Regions from separate parts of the Pseudomonas sp. PDNC002 genome, predicted to be linked through region 2. Evidence: riboswitches for the same ligand, from Rfam matches in the RefSeq annotation. Region 2 holds a riboswitch; each other region holds the start of a gene.
What was found. A riboswitch is a leader RNA that binds a small molecule or an ion and turns the genes downstream of it on or off. The one in region 2 is predicted to bind cobalamin.
Positions count from the first base shown of each region.

Region 1: another riboswitch for cobalamin. It lies ahead of JVX91_RS12135 (TonB-dependent receptor); the one in region 2 lies ahead of cobW (cobalamin biosynthesis protein CobW).
Region 3: another riboswitch for cobalamin. It lies ahead of cobO (cob(I)yrinic acid a,c-diamide adenosyltransferase); the one in region 2 lies ahead of cobW (cobalamin biosynthesis protein CobW).

Region 1 is NZ_CP070356.1:2,630,458-2,633,724, reverse strand. It holds gene JVX91_RS12140 ((2Fe-2S) ferredoxin domain-containing protein) at 1-255, opposite strand, end outside; gene JVX91_RS12135 (TonB-dependent receptor) at 255-2,129, opposite strand; cobalamin riboswitch at 2,304-2,511, opposite strand; gene JVX91_RS12130 (VOC family protein) at 2,571-2,999, opposite strand; gene JVX91_RS12125 (class I SAM-dependent methyltransferase) at 3,060-3,267, opposite strand, start outside.
Region 2 is NZ_CP070356.1:1,894,609-1,897,875, forward strand. It holds gene cobN (cobaltochelatase subunit CobN) at 1-902, opposite strand, end outside; gene cobW (cobalamin biosynthesis protein CobW) at 1,118-2,170, opposite strand; cobalamin riboswitch at 2,271-2,466, opposite strand; cobalamin riboswitch at 2,527-2,739, shown strand; gene JVX91_RS08820 (CbtB-domain containing protein) at 2,844-3,029, shown strand; gene JVX91_RS08825 (CbtA family protein) at 3,140-3,267, shown strand, end outside.
Region 3 is NZ_CP070356.1:5,834,538-5,837,804, forward strand. It holds gene JVX91_RS26370 (cobyrinate a,c-diamide synthase) at 1-754, opposite strand, end outside; gene cobO (cob(I)yrinic acid a,c-diamide adenosyltransferase) at 987-1,598, opposite strand; cobalamin riboswitch at 1,875-2,099, opposite strand; gene JVX91_RS26380 (MlaE family lipid ABC transporter permease subunit) at 2,230-3,267, shown strand, end outside.

The DNA.
Region 1 (3,267 bases), 740 kb from region 2:
CTGCGGAAACTCATCCGCCAGCACCGCCAGTTCGGCGCGCAGCCAGTCGAGATAGGCACCGTCAGCGGCGGGCTCCAGGTCGACCAGCAGCAACGGCGCGCCATCGGCCAACTGCGCGCGCGCTCGCGTCCAGAGCGCGTCGAAACCCTCGCTGGTGTCGATGATCTCGACACCAGTCAGACGCGCCGACACCTCGCGATGCAGGCGCTCGCCCTGGACGCCGGCCAGCGGGCCGACCAGCAGGATGGCCCTCATCAGAAGCTGAAGGTGTAGCGCAGCTCGGCGGTGCGCGGCCGGCCGAGGTTGTCCACCTGGCGGCTGCCATTGCTGGTGCGGCCGGTGGCGTAGTCGCGGTCCAGCAGGTTCTCCAGCAGCAGGCTCAGGCGGTGCGCGTGGGCCGGGTCGAGATAGCGATAGGCGTCGCCGTCGAGCACGGTGTAGTGGCCGTAGTCGTCGTCCTGGGCGCTGACGATGGAGCCCACGTAGCGTGTCGCGAGGCCGGCGCCCCAGAGGTTGTCGTCATAGCCCAGGCGCACACGGGCGAAGAAGTGCGGGATGTTGTTGACCGTCACGCCTTCGCGGCTGTCCACCAGGTTGCGCGTGGCGTCAGCGGAGACCTGCCAGTGCCGGCCGAACTGCCACTGGCCGTTGGCCTCAACGCCGCGCACCTCGATCTCCCCGTTGCCGTTCACCCACTGGTCACCCGCCAGGGTGATGAAGTCGGTGATCTCACGGCGGAACAGGGTGACACTGCCGCTCCACGGCTGGTCGAACAGCTCGCCGGTGTAGTCCAGGCCCAGCTCGGCATTGCGGCTGCGCTCGGGCTTGAGGTCGCGGTTGCCGACTTCGTCTCCCGGCTCGTTGACGAACAGTTGCTCGGCGGTGGGCAGCTTGAAGGCGGTGCCGAACTGGCCGCGCAGCTTGAGCTGCTCGGTGAGGTCGTAGAGCGACGTGAGCATCCACACCGTGGCGCCTTCGCCGCCGGAGATTTCCTCGCGGCGCACGCCCAGGCTCGGGTGCCAATCGGGCAGCGCGTCGATGCGCGGGCGCAGTTGGGCGTAGAGCGCATGGGATTCGGCCTTGTCGTTGTCGATGATCAGCACATCGTCCTGGCCCTTGTACCACTGGTTGTCGCTACCGAAGACCAGCTCGTGACCGCCACCGAACCTGGCCTTGCCTTCGAGCTGCGCGCCCCAGTCGGTGAAGCCCCAGTAGTCGTTGTGGTTGAGCACCTGGGTGCCGCCGCCCTGCAGGTTGTAGACGCGGTCGTAGCGGGTGTCCCAGTCGTTGATGTGGGTCTTGGCGAACCAGCTGAAAACGTCGTTGACGCTCTGCTGGAAGGTGGCCGTGGCGATCTGTTGCACGCGGTTGTTGCTGGTGTGGTGGTTCGACGTTGGCCGGGCGAAATCCAGCTCGGCGTCGGCGTACTGGTAGAACAGCTCCAGGCGCGAAGCCTCACCGATGGCCTGGATGGCCTTGGCGCCGAACACGTTGACGTCGTACGAGCGGCGCTTGTCGCTGACCGTGCTGGTCATGTCCCGGTCGCGGTAGGGCTGGTAGCCGTCAGAGCGGTTGTGGCTGACGTAGGCCATCAGGCCGAGGTCGCCCAGGCCGTTCTGCACGACCTTCTCCGCGCGGGCATCGCCGCTGCGGCCCTTGAAGGTGTCCAGGCCGAGGTTCACCTCGCCGGACGCCTCGCGGCTGCGCGCGCTGCGGGTGACGATATTGATCACCCCGGACACCGCCTGGGTGCCGAACAGCAGGCCCTGGCCGCCCTTGAGCACCTCGATGCGTTCCACTGCGGTGGTCGGCAGGGTGTCAATGTAGATGCCGCCGTAGAGGCGATTGTTCAGGCGCACGCCGTCCAGCAGGATCAGCGTGTCGTCGTTGCGCCCGCCCAGCAGCGAGTAGGTGCCGTAGTCGAACGGGCCGTTCTTCGGCGCAACGAACAGGCCCGGCACGTACATCTGCAGCACGCGGGTGATGTCGGCGCTGGGGCCGGCGCGTTCGATCTGCTGGCGGTCGATGACCTCCAGCTTGCTGCCGTAGCGCGCCATGTCGGCCACCGTGGTGGACTCCACGGAAGGCGCGCTGACGATTTCATCGGCCAGGTCGAGGGGAGCCGCCACAAGCTGCGAACTCAGGGCACAGAGGGAGAGAACGGGAGTCCAGCGCAAGGCGCGCCGGGAATTGGAAGCAGGAGAATGCAAGGTGATCGCCTCGAAATAGATATTTCGCAGGCGGCGCAGCGACACCCGGAACGAGCGCGCCCCGGGAACCGGCTCACGCCCGCCCACCGCGGGTTTGCCAAACAGGTTCCAGGCCGGTCTCCGGGCTTGCGAGGGTCCTGGGGCATCCGCCTTCCCATGCTGGTGCACAGTGGCCTAGTGGATGCTCCGCTCGCTTACCGTTGCGGGGGCAGCGCCGGACTGATCGCACGAGGGCGACGCACCGGCTTCCCGTTTCACCCCACGCACGGCGGCGGGGGGCACCTGAAACGGGGCGCATATCAACACTTGCGATGGGAAAGCGTCAAGCGCGGGGCTTGCGCAGGATGTTGCAGAGCGGCGTCAGTGCCAGGGATCGTAGGTGCCGAAGCTCCAGATATGCCCTTCCGGATCGCGACAGGTGAAGCCCTGGCCGCCGTAGTCTTCGTCCTTGATGTCGATGACGATCTGCGCGCCGCCATCCACCGCTGCGCGGTACAACGCTTCGGCGTCCTTCACCACCACGTAGATGCTCTGGGTGCAGCCGCCAATCTCGTCGGGCTGGCGCATCAGCCGGCCGTACTCGTTGTCGTGCAGCGAACCCAGCATCACCAGCCCACTGCCGTCGGCCATCGCCAGCTGGGCGTGGGCGATGCCGCCATGTTCATCGGCAACGACCAGTTGTCGCTGGAAGCCGAAGGTCGCGCACAGCCAGTCGATGGCCTGGGGCGCATCGCGGTAGCGCAGGCAGGGAATGACGCTGGGGCGGACGGCGGGAACGGTCTGTGACATGGCGATCTCCGACGCGGGGTGGGCGCGACCCTTCCAGCATAGTCGCGCCTTTTCGCCGCTTCAGCGCTGCGCGGCGACCAGCAGCAACATCGGCCGTTCGCGCTCCTCGGCCAGCGACGGGATGGCCTGCACCTGCTCGGCGCTCGGGCCCCAGTCCTCGACGTGGCGCAGCGTCAGCCCCGAGCCGATCACGGCATTGAGAATGCTGCCGAGGGTGCGGTGATGCTTGAGCACGCCCTTGGCCAGCCAGTCGGTGCGGCGCTCGCCT
Region 2 (3,267 bases):
CGCCAGAGGTCGTGGTTGTCCAGCGAGCAGATGGCTTGCAGCACCGGCACGTCGCGGCGGAACGGCCGGTCCTGCGGCGCTTCCGGGTTCGACTGGGCGAAGCCGGTGGTGTTGATGATCAGCTCGGCGTCGGCGCTATCGAGCAGGTTTTCCACCGTCTCCAGGCAAGCGGCTTCCTTGAGGCTGGCCACGGCAATGGGCAGCGGGTTGATGCCCTGGGCCTGGAGGCGCTCGCAGAAGGTGTCGATGAAGCCGGTGTTCGCCGCCTGCAGGTGCGTGCGATAGAACAGCAAGGCGGCCACCGGGCACTCGGGGTGCCAGTCGGTCTGCCAGCGGGCGAGGTCGCAGCTGCCGGTCTGCGGGTGATACAGCGCGACGCGCGGCAGCGTCTGCGGCTCGCTCCACGGGTAGTCGCGTTGCAGATGGCGCGTGGCGAGGCAGGCGAAGAACTGCCGGGCGTTGTCCATGCCGCCCTGGCGCAGGTACTGCCAGAGGCGTTCGGCGTCCTGCGCGGGCACGCTGCACAGCGCGGTCAGTTCGGGGTCGGGCTTGTCGTCGCCGGGTACGGCGATCAGCGTGATGCCACGCTCGGCCAGCGCCGCCAGTTGCTCCATGCCGTAGCGCCAATAGCCGACGCCGCCGTGCACGGAGATCAGGATGACTTTTGCGTGTTGCAGCACCTCGTCGACGTAGAGGTCCACCGAGGCGTGGTTCTGCAGCTGCATGGGGTTGGCCAGACGCAGGCTCGGGTAGTCCTCCGGCAGCTCGCGGGCGGCCTCGGCGAGCAGCGCCAGGTGCGAGTCGCCGCTGCAGAGGATCACCAGGTCGGCAGGCGTCTGGGCCAGGTCGGCGATGCCGTCGTCGGGGACGAAGCCGCCGGGTTGGGTGCGCAGCAGGTGCATGGGGGAGCCTCTTTCGCTCGGTCAGGAGGGCTCTCTTCCAAGCCCTGGCTGCGCGCCCCGCTCCGAAGGGAGAGGGAGCCGGTTCGGCGTGCGCGTGAAATTTGTGCTCACAGGCGGGCATGGCGTCTGCCCATACGCCGTTCTACCGGCGAAGCGCCGATGTGGCTCCCCTCTCCCGCTTGCGGGAGAGGGGCTGGGGGAGAGGGCGGTCGGCTTCACGCCAGGGCAGTTCGCAGCTCGTTGGCGATGGCGGCCTGGTCCAGTTCCTGGCCGATCACCACCAGGCGGGTGCTACGGGATTCATCGCTGCGCCAGGCGCGGTCGAAGTGCTTGTCGAAGCGCTTGCCGACGCCCTGCACCAGCAGGCGCATGGGCTTGCCGGGGATGGCGACGAAGCCCTTGATGCGCAGCACGGCGTGGCGCTCGACCAGCGCGTTCAGCGCGTCGAGCAGGGCGCGTTCTTCCACTTCCGGCAGGTCGAGGTGGAAGGAGTCGAACTCGTCATGGTCGTGATCTTCATGGCCTTCGTGGTCGTGATGGGTGGGGCGGCTGTCGATGTGCAGCTCGGCCTCGGCGTTCAGGCCCAACAATACCGAGAGCGGCAGTTGGCCGGAGTTGGCTTCGACGATCTTCACCGCGGGCGGCAGTTCCTCGGCGACTTCGGCGCGCACACGGGCGAGCGCATCGGCGTCGAGCAGGTCGGCCTTGTTCAGCACAACCAGGTCGGCGCTGGCGAGCTGGTCTTCGAAGAGTTCGTGCAGCGGCGATTCGTGGTCCAGGTTCGGGTCCTGCTTGCGCTGCTCGTCCACCTGTTCGGGATGGGCGGCGAAGGTGCCGGCGGCCACGGCCGGGCTGTCGACCACGGTGATCACCGCATCCACCGTGCAGGCGTTGCGGATTTCCGGCCACTGGAAGGCCTGCACCAGCGGCTTGGGCAGGGCCAGGCCGGAGGTCTCGATGAGGATCTGGTCGAGGTCGCCACGGCGTGCCACCAGCTCGCGCATCACCGGGAAGAATTCTTCCTGCACGGTGCAGCACAGGCAGCCGTTGGCCAGTTCGAAGACGCGGCCGACCGCTTCTTCTTCGCTGCAACCGATGGAGCACTGCTTGAGGATTTCACCGTCGATGCCCAGCTCGCCGAACTCGTTGACGATCACCGCGATGCGGCGGCCTTCGGCATTGTCGAGCATGTGGCGGAGCAGGGTGGTCTTCCCGGCGCCAAGGAAGCCGGTGACGATGGTGACGGGGAGTTTGGCCAGGGTCTTCATGCGCGCCTCGTGAGCAGGATGCGGTGCGAGAGGGCGGATGAAGGGCGCGCGCGCGGGTTCGCCGCGCAACGAAGGTCGCCACCGGATCACCCCGCCCGGTTGTCGTGATGCTGGTCGAGGCAGGTCTCCTGGCTCACAGCCCTCTTGAGTTCTCTCGCCTTCCCGCCGTGGCCGGCAGTGGCTCGTGAAAGAACAGGCTGTTCACAGTTGCGGGGGCAGCCGTGGCGCATCCGAAGATTTCCACGTTCCCTCTTAGCTCCGGCCAGCGCCGGAGAACCTCGAAGGGAGGAAGGCTACGCAGCGACGGCGGGGCGGTCAATCGCCGGGGATCGGTTGACGCTTGCAGGCCTTCGTGGTCAGCTAGCGCGGTTTCAGGTGTCTCGCGCCACGCGCGCGAGGTGAAACGGGAAGCCGGTGCGTCCGCAAGGACCAGTCCGGCGCTGCCCCCGCAACGGTAAGCGATCGTAGGGTCATCAGTAGCCACTGTGCTCCGGCATGGGAAGGTTGACCCGCTTGGCCACTGGCCGACATCGCAAGCCCGGAGACCGGCCTGGAATTCTTCGTTTTTGGCAAACCCGCGGTGGGCGGGCGCAGGCCGTGGCGCGGCCGTTCCGGCGCGTTCGAATGCGTTCAACCTCTGCGTTCTCTACTTTGATTTTCAGAGGGAACGTCCATGTCCAGCAGCACCCTGACGCACGCGTCGAGCACTTCCATCCCCCTTTCCAAACGCATCAGCCTGGCCGTTGGCGCCAGCCTGCTCGGTGCGTTGCTGGTGTATTTCGCCGGCTTCTCGCACATCGATGCGGTGCACAACGCCGCCCACGATACCCGCCATAGCGCCGGTTTTCCCTGCCACTGATGCTGTTCTGAGCCCAATCGGCTGCGCGTCGGCCAGGCTGCGTTGGCGTATCGCCGTGCCTGGCTCCAGCTCGCTCGATTCGAGAGTTCGGAAAGGAAAGGAAAGGAAAAATGATCAAACGTATCGCCCAGACCGCCGGTTTCGCCGGTCTGATCGCGGCGCTGGTGCTGACTGTTGTCCAGCTGCTGTGGGTGTCCCCGCTGATCCTCAAGGCGGAAACCTACGAGAAAGCCGAGCC
Region 3 (3,267 bases), 2.5 Mb from region 2:
GGAAGGCGAAAGCATTGTCCCGCGCCACGCCGATACGCACGCCGTCGAGACCGGAAGATTCGCTGCGCGGCTCGGGCACGGCAAAGCTCACCGGTAAGGGCAGCTCGGTACTGGCACTGGCAGCCAGGGCATCGGCGGCGGCGTCCAGGCGTGCGTCGAGGTCGGCCAGTTCATCGGCCTGCACAAGCCCGAGATGACGGCTTGGCAACTCGACCTCGGTGTCACGCGGGAGTGCGCCATACCAGCGAATCCACTCGGGCAGGCTATCGCGCACCAGGTCGCGGTGGCGCTGGCTACCGATGCGGTTGGCGAGCACGCCGGAGAACGGCAGGTCCGGCTGGTAGGTGGCCATGCCAACGGCCATCGCGCCGAAGGTCTGGGCCATCGACTGGCCATTGATCACGGCCATCACCGGCACGTTGAAGCGCCGCGCGAGATCGGCGGCCGAGGGCGAGCCGTCGAACAGGCCCATCACGCCTTCGATGAGGATCAGGTCGGCCTCACCGGCCGCTTCCCAGAGCAACCGGCGGCTTTCGCTCTCGCCGACCATCCACAGGTCCAACTGATAGACCGGCGCGCCACTGGCGCGAGCGAGGATCATCGGGTCGAGGAAATCCGGGCCGCACTTGAACACCCGCACCTTGCGCCCGAGGCGCGTATGCAGGCGCGCCAGGGCGGCGGTCACGGTGGTCTTGCCCTGGCCGGAGGCGGGAGCGGCGATCAGTAGGGCGGGGCATTGGCGCGCATCGAGCATCAGGCGCGCTCCGTAGTAGCAGAAAAGGCGAAGAGCACCCTCACCCCAACCCTCTCCCAGGGGGAGAGGGGGCAGTTGGGTGCCATCTGCAGCAGTTGTGTCCGATGCACGACTATCGCGCCACCACCGAGCCCGCCAACAGCATCGACCGGCGAGCGCCGCAGTCCGACTGCACGCCGAACGGCCCCCTCTCCCCCTGGGAGAGGGCTGGGGTGAGGGCAAGCCACGAACATCAGAACTCCACCCCTTTCTGCGCCTTGATCCCAGCCTTGAAGGCATGTTTCACCAGGCCCATCTCGGTCACGGTATCGGCGGCCTCGACCATGGCCGGCTGCACCCCCCGACCGGTGGCGACCGCATGCTGCATCGGCGGACGGGCAGCAATATCGGCGAGCACCGTGTCCAGCTCCAGATAGCCGTGCTTGAGGGCAATGTTCACCTCGTCCAGCACTACCAGGCCAATCTGCGGATCGGCCAGCAGTTGGCGCGCCACGTCCCAAGCCGCCTGCGCCTTGGCGATATCGCGCTGACGATCCTGGGTTTCCCAGGTGAAGCCCTCGCCCATCACATGGAAGCTGACTTCCTCGGGGAAACGGCGGAAAAACGCTTCCTCGCCGGTGGTCGCGGCGCCCTTGATGAACTGCACCACGCCAACCTTCATACCGTGGCCCAGCGCGCGGGCGACCATGCCGAAGGCCGAGCTGCTCTTGCCCTTGCCGTTGCCACTGTTGACCAGGAACACACCGCGTTCGCCCTGGGCCTGGGCGATCTTCTCGTCGATCACCGATTTCTTGCGCTGCATGCGCGAACGGTGGCGTTCGTCCTTTTCAGGGGATTCAGTCATGGGGATTGCCTCTAGAAAGGGAGCGCGCACGCGCCAGCTCGCCGGCCGGGCGGCAGCGAGCGAAAAATGGGATGGACAGGAACGAACCGCCGGCGCGCAGCGACGCCATGCGGTAAAGGCCGCTCAGCGCGAAGGCTGTCGGCTTGGGAAACAGGGAATTCACCTGAAGGATTCTCCGCCGCTCTCACCCGCGCGGCACTGACCAGTCGGGGCAGGCGGAGGACATCGAACGCGCGGCGCCAGGGAGCGCCACGACGATCGGCAGCGCCTCCCGCGATGCCATGCGATGCAGCAGGCCGGTCTCCGGGCTTGCGAGTGAAGCCCGAGGGCTTTCGGAAAACCACGCCTTCCCATGCCAGTGGCACAGTGGCTCAGTGCGGTTCCAGACTCGCTTACCGTTGCGGGGGCAGCGCCGGAATGGTCGATGCAAGGATCGAATTCACCGGCTTCCCTGTTTCACCCTTGGCTTGCGCCGCGGGCACCTGAAGCAGGCGCGCAGCTTAGTGGTTGGCGGGCTGAGGCGTCAATTGAACAGGATGTCGCCATTGCCTTGAGCCAAGTCATGCAGGCGTCTAAAAAGGCCAGCACAAGCACACTGGTGGCAAAGGCGAACTCCGCTAGAATGCGTCTCATGACGACGACTGCCCAACCCGGCCAGCTTCAGCTCGACTCCGCCGCGACCCCGCCCTTGATGCACATCAGCGGCGACTGGACGCTCGCGCACTTCGCCACGCTGGAGTCCCAGGTGGCCGCCCAGCGGCACGCCGAATCCCCCGCCTTGCTGGACTTCACCGGCCTCGGCGCACTGGATACCGCCGGCGCCGCGCTGCTCGCGGAGATAATCGGCGGCGCGCGCATGAGCCAGCTCGACCAGATCGCCCGCAACCTCCCAGCCGAGCGCCAGGCACTGCTGCGCACCGTCGGCAGCGCCATCACCCAGTGCCGCCTGGACGAAAAAGGCCCGGCGCCGGGCAACGCACTGGTCGACGTGCTGGAGCGCATCGGCGTCGCCACCCTGACCTTCAAGGACCATCTGATCGGCGTGCTGGGCTTCATCGGCCTGACGCTACAGACGCTGGTGCGCAACCTGCTCCGCCCACGGCGCTGGCGCCTGACCGCACTGGCTGCGCACATGGAAGAAACCGGGCTGGACGCCGTGCCCATCGTCGCCCTGCTCACCTTCATGGTCGGCGCGGTGGTGGCCTTCCTCGGCGCCACGGTGCTGCAGAAATTCGGCGCGCAGATCTACACCGTCGACCTCGTGGGCTTCTCCTTCCTCCGTGAATTCGGCGTGCTGCTCACCGCGATCCTGCTGGCCGGCCGCACCGCCAGTGCCTTCACCGCACAGATCGGCTCGATGAAGGCCAACCAGGAGATCGACGCCATCCAGGCCCTGGGCCTCGACCCGGTGGAGTTGCTGGTGCTGCCGCGCGTGCTGGCCCTGCTGCTGACCCTGCCGATGCTGACCTTCCTGGCGATGATCTCCGGCATCTTCGGCGGCGGCGTGGTCTGTGCGCTGAGCCTGGACATCTCGCCGCGCATGTTCCTCTACATGCTGCAGAACGACATCGCCGTGCAGCACTTCCTGGTCGGCATCGTCAAAGCCCCGGTATTCGCCTTCATCATCGCCGTGATCGGCTGCCTGGAAGGCTTCCGCGTCAGCGGCAGC